Regions from separate parts of the Pseudoalteromonas sp. APC 3694 genome, predicted to be linked through region 1. Evidence: predicted binding sites of a transcription regulator. Region 1 holds the regulator's gene; the other holds the start of a gene.

Region 1 (3,205 bases):
ATTGCTCAATCAGAGCTATTTGATGGTTACTCAATAGCAATACAATATCAGCAATAGCTTGAGTGTCTTGCTGTTGATAGCTTTGCCACAGTTTAACTAAGGTATCGGTGGTTTTACCGGCAGCCGATACCACCACACAATCCCCAGCTTGAGCATGAGTTAAAATAATATTTGCGACACTTTTAAAGCGATCCGCTGAGCTTAAACTCGAACCACCAAATTTATGAACCTGATTTACCATATTAATACCGACTCGCATTTATGTTTTGTATTTTGAAGATTGGTATGCACTACCATAACGCCGGATGCGCCGCGTTTAACTTTGCTGAACCAAATGATTCACTAGCACCACTTTTTGCCGATAGGCCGAGATTGGCTTGCCCTAGGCGCACCAAATTAAATACCCTGTCTAAGTCAGCGAGTAAATCATTTACATCTTCAATACCCACCGAGATACGAATAAGCGTGTCGCCTACTCCGGCTTCTGCACGCGCGGTTGCGTCCATACCGGCGTGGGTCATAGTCGCAGGGTGACAAATCAAACTTTCTACTCCACCTAATGATTCCGCTAAGCTAAATTCATTTAAACGCGTTAAAAACGCTGCAGCATCGTTTATATCGCCTTTTATATCAAAGCTAACCATAGCACCAAAGCCAAGCTGCTGCGCCTTAGCTAGCGCATGTTGAGGGTGTGATTCAAGACCTGGGTAGTAAACTTGGGCAACAAACTGGGAGCGTTCTAAATACTGTGCAATGGCGAGTGCATTTTCTTGGTGTTGCCTTAAACGCACGTTTAAAGTACGTAAGCCTCTGAGCGTTAAATAGCTATCAAATGGCGCGCCGGTGATGCCAATGTTATTTGCCCACCACGCTAACTCTTCACCTAACTCAGCAGTCGCTGCGATAACCGCGCCACCAACAACGTCTGAATGGCCATTGATATATTTTGTGGTTGAGTGCACCACAATATCAGCGCCAAACTTAATCGGGTTTTGTAATGCTGGCGATAAAAATGTGTTGTCGGCGGCAACCAGTGCACCACACTGTTTAGCTGTATCAGTTACCGCTTTAATATCTGTTAAGCGTAAAATAGGATTGCTAGGTGTTTCAATCCAAATCAGCTTAGGTTTAATAGCAAGGATGCGTGTCAGACTGTCGCTTTTGGTAAAATCGACCACTTCTAGTTTTAATAAGCCGCGCTTTTCTAGCGAAGTAAATAAGCGATAGCTGCCCCCATAACAGTCATGAGGGATCACTAACGTATCGTCACTATTAAGTAATTGTGTTGTTAGGTGAACGGCTGCCATGCCTGTTGCGGTAATAATGCCTTTAGCGCCACCTTCAAGCTCCGTGAGCGCCTCAGCCAAAATGTCACGATTAGGGTTACCACTGCGGCCATAATCATATTGGCGCTTTGTATCAAAGTCAGCAAATGAGTAAGTTGTTGATAAATAAAGCGGTGGAACAACCGCACCATGCTGTTTGTCGGCTTCTATTCCACTACGAACAGCAATTGTTGCCTTATTTTTTTCACTCATTTTCGCTACCTTTACTAATTTGGATGTTTAGACGTCTAAAAGGTAGCGCATGCAATTTAAGATGTCAAAACATTTAAATGTCTAGATAGCTAAATAACTAGTATTTGACTATCTTTTTTAAACCGATAGAATTTCACGCATATTTACACGCTTTGATGCTGTGTGAGCAATTTATAATCTGAGGCAACGATACATCTTATGGCTAAATGGAATGGTGAATATATTCACCCATACGCAGAACACGGGAAAAAATCCGAACAAGTAAAGAAGATCACCGTTTCGATCCCGCTAAATGTATTAAAAGTATTAACTGATGAACGTACTCGTCGTCAAATAAACAACTTACGTCATGCAACAAATAGCGAGCTTTTATGCGAAGCGTTTTTGCATGCGTTTACCGGGCAACCGCTGCCTAATGATGATGATTTGCGTAAAGATAACGCAGAAAAAGTACCTGAAGAAGTGAAGAAAATAATGCAAGAAATGGGACTAGAAGTGCCTATTTTAAATGAAGACTAGAAGGGTCTTTATACAAAAAAACCTCAGCAAATGCTGAGGTTTTTTTTGCGCTAATTTACACTTAACAATTACGCCATGTAGTTTTCTGGCATATCAATTAGTGCCACACCTGAATCAACCGCCGCCTGCGCAACCGCTTTAGCTATACGTGGTAACAAACGTGGATCCATTGGTTTTGGTATAATATATTTAGCACCAAACTCTAATTTGTCGATGCCTGCGGCAGTAAGCACTTCAGCCGGTACGGGCTCTTTAGCAATACTGCGGATTGCTTCTACAGCAGCAATTTTCATCTCGTCGTTTATTTCACTGGCACGTACATCTAACGCACCACGGAAAATAAACGGAAAACACAATACGTTATTAACTTGATTCGGATAATCAGAGCGACCTGTAGCCATAATTAAATCGTTACGTGCAGCGTGTGCTAATTGCGGATCGATTTCAGGATCGGGGTTTGAACAAGCAAATACCACGGGTCTATCAGCCATTAATTTTAAATCTTCAGGGGCTAATAAATTAGGGCCCGATACACCCACAAACACATCGGCATCTTCAATTACATCTTGTAAAGTACGTTTATCGGTATTGTTTGCAAATAATTGCTTATATTCATTCAAGTCATCACGACGCGTATGAATAACTCCTTTGCGATCTAACATATAAATATGTTCACGCAACGCGCCACATTTAATTAAAAGCTCCATACAGGCAACAGCTGCAGCGCCGGCACCTAAACATACAATAATTGCATCTTCAATTGCTTTGCCCTGTACTTCCAGCGCGTTTAGCATACCCGCAGCCGTTACAATAGCCGTACCATGCTGATCATCATGAAAAACAGGAATGCTACAACGCTCTATAAGCGCTTTTTCTATTTCAAAACACTCGGGCGCTTTAATATCTTCTAAATTAATTCCACCAAAGGTGTCGGCAATATTAGCCACCGTGTTAATAAAGTCTTCGGTAGTACGGTGCTTAACTTCAATATCTATAGAGTCTAACCCTGCAAAACGCTTAAATAGTAGCGCTTTACCTTCCATAACGGGTTTTGAAGCCAGTGGACCTAAATTACCTAAGCCTAAAATTGCAGTGCCGTTAGTAATAACCGCAACCATATTTCCTTTACCAGTATATTTGTAGGCATT
Region 2 (3,205 bases), on a different contig from region 1:
TAACTTATTCACTGTGGCTGTTAGCCAATTTTTTTATACTTTATGCGCTTAGGCTGTGCAGCTTCTGCACCAAGAGTCTTTTTAAGCCACTCTTCGTATTCAGTATAGTTACCATCAAAGAAGTTAATTTGGCCTTCGTCGCGGTAATCTAAAATGTGTGTAGCAATACGGTCAAGGAACCAACGGTCATGCGAGATACACATGACACAACCTGGGAATTCTAAAATAGCATTCTCAAGAGCACGTAATGTTTCAACGTCCAAGTCATTGGTTGGCTCATCTAGAAGTACCACGTTGCCGCCTGCTTTTAACAGCTTAGCTAGGTGTAAACGGTTACGCTCACCGCCAGATAAGTCTTTAACAAACTTTTGCTGATCGTTACCTTTAAAGTTAAAACGGCTAACGTAAGCACGGCTTGGGAACTCAAAGTTACCAATTTTTAGTACATCTTGGCCGTCAGAGATTTCTTGGAATACCGTTTTGCTTTCGTCCATGTTGCCACGGAACTGATCAACAGTTGCCAGTTCTACTGTTTCACCAATGCTGATATTACCGCTATCTGGCTGTTCTTCACCGCTTAACATTTTAAATAGCGTTGATTTACCTGCACCATTGGCACCAATAATACCCACAATAGCGCCTTTAGGCATGCTAAAGCTTAAATCATCAATTAAAACACGGTCGCCAAAGCTTTTACGTAAGTTGTTTACTTCTAATACTTGGTCACCTAAACGTGGGCCAGGTGGAATAAACAATTCGTTGGTTTCGTTACGTTTTTGGTAATCAGACTGTTGTAGCTCGCTAAACTGTGCCATACGCGCTTTTGATTTAGCTTGACGACCTTTAGGGTTTGAACGAACCCATTCAAGTTCTTGTGCAATTGATTTTTGACGTGCTTTTTCAGATTTTTGCTCTTGCTGTAAGCGGGCATCTTTTTGCTCAAGCCAAGACGAGTAGTTACCTTCCCACGGAATACCTTCACCACGGTCAAGCTCTAAGATCCAGCCAGCAACATTATCAAGGAAGTAACGGTCATGCGTTACTGCCACAACGGTGCCTTCGTAGTCATGTAAGAAGCGCTCTAACCAGGCAACCGACTCAGCATCTAAGTGGTTAGTTGGCTCATCGAGAATAAGCATATCTGGTTTTTCAAGTAACAAACGACAAATAGCAACACGACGGCGTTCACCACCCGATAGGTGCTCAATTTTAGCATCCCACTCAGGTAAACGAAGTGCATCGGCAGCACGCTCTAATACGTTATCGATATTATGACCATCATGCGCTTGAATAATCGCTTCTAATTCACCTTGTTCTTTAGCCAGTGCGTCAAAGTCAGCGCCTTCCATTGCGTATTCGTTATACACTTCGTCAAGGCGGTTAAGGGCATGTTTTACTTCACCTACAGCTTCTTCAACAATTTCACGAACTGTTTTGCTTTCGTCCAAAACAGGCTCTTGCGGCAAGTAACCAATTTTAGTGCCTGGTTGAGGGCGAGCTTCACCTTCAAAATCTTCATCAACACCTGCCATAATGCGTAGTAATGATGATTTACCAGAACCATTTAGACCTAGCACACCAATTTTTGCACCAGGGAAAAAATGCAACGAAATATCTTTTAAGATAGTGCGTTTTGGTGGCACAACCTTAGATACTCGACTCATCGAGAATATAAACTTATCAGGTAAAACCATAGAAGAAGCCTTCAATAATAATAAAAATTTCAATGCTGTATTGTAGTGGCTCACAGGTGAAACAGTCAACGAATGGGGCTGTTTTAAAGTACATATTCAATTTGTACAAACCGAGTGAATAAATTTCATTTAGACATCTATACATCTAGAGGTTGATATTTTTCACATTCTGTTCATAATGAGAGCGTATTAATTCTCGGTTTTTATGAGCAGGAGCTTTAAGAATGCCAATTACAGTAGAAGACGAATTGCCAGCTATTGCACGTTTACGTCATGAAAACGTGTTTGTAATGCCAAAAACACGTGCAAAAACGCAAGAAATACGCCCTATGCGTTTGGCTATTCTTAATCTTATGCCTAATAAAGTAGAAACCGAAGTACAGTTTATTCGCTTGTTGGCTAATTCTCCGCTGCAAGTAAATGTAGAGCTACTGCGCCTTGACACACATCGTAGCAGTAGCAACTCAGAGCAACACTTAGATACCTTTTATCGTTACTTTTCAGAAGTGAAAAACAATAATTACGATGCACTATTAATTACCGGTGCGCCTTTGGCACATTTAGAGTATGAAGAAGTGGCGTATTGGGAAGAATTCAAAGTGATTATTGATTGGGCCGAGCAGCATGTAACCTCTACCTTGTTTTCGTGCTGGGCTGCCCACGCGGCTTTATATCACCGTTATAATTTAAAGCGCGATTTAAAAGACAACAAACTCTGCGGGGTGTTTACCCATCAATGCTACTTTGCCCATGGTGCACTTACCCGCGGCTTTGACGATACCTTTTTAGTGCCGCACTCACGTTATGGCCACATAGATATAGATAAAATAAACGCTTGTGAAGAGCTGGTGGTATTAGCGGGCTCTGAACGAGTCGGGGCTTATTTACTTAAAAATAAATCGGGCAGCCAAGTGTTTATTACCGGCCACCCAGAATACGATGCCGACAGTTTAAAAGCCGAATATGAGCGCGATTTACAAAAAAGCCCTGATGCGCCAAAGCCCGAAAACTATTTTCCTGATGACGATACCAGCAAGCAACCGTCTAAAACATGGCAAAGTCACGCGTTTTTACTGTTTTCAAACTGGTTAAATTATTACGTTTACCAAACCACACCCTATGATATTAACTTAGTTAGCCAAGACGTAAGGACTAACAACTATGCCGAATAATCCTCAAAACAATAAGCATCAAGAGCTGAGCGCTGCGCTCAAACAGCGCATTTTAATTTTAGATGGTGCAATGGGAACCATGATCCAAGCGCATAAGCTTGAAGAGCAAGACTACCGTGGTGAACGTTTTAAAGATTGGCACGTGCTTATTAAAGGCAACAACGATTTATTAAGCCTAACCAAGCCTGAAATTATTACTGATATACACCGCAGCTTTTTAGCCGCCGGAGCCGATATTATCGAAACTAACACCTTTAACTCGACCACCATTTCGATGGAAGATTACGACATGGCGAGTATAAGCCGTGAAGTTAATTTAGAGTCAGCTAAGTTAGCCCG

Evidence for each region. The regulator MetJ, encoded in region 1, represses methionine synthesis genes. The targets are predictions, from matches to a motif close to TAGACGTCTAGACGTCTA.
Region 2: a site for MetJ is predicted at 1,825-1,842, ahead of metA (homoserine O-succinyltransferase). Genes of this name have one in related genera too.

The regions. Positions count from the first base shown of each region.
Region 1 is NZ_JASDDE010000030.1:23,266-26,470, forward strand. It holds gene metL (bifunctional aspartate kinase/homoserine dehydrogenase II) at 1-241, opposite strand, end outside; gene metB (cystathionine gamma-synthase) at 291-1,538, opposite strand; gene metJ (met regulon transcriptional regulator MetJ) at 1,737-2,057, shown strand; gene QMA00_RS11505 (malic enzyme-like NAD(P)-binding protein) at 2,126-3,205, opposite strand, start outside.
Region 2 is NZ_JASDDE010000002.1:12,037-15,241, forward strand. It holds gene ettA (energy-dependent translational throttle protein EttA) at 21-1,694, opposite strand; gene metA (homoserine O-succinyltransferase) at 1,919-2,866, shown strand; gene QMA00_RS01085 (homocysteine S-methyltransferase family protein) at 2,856-3,205, shown strand, end outside.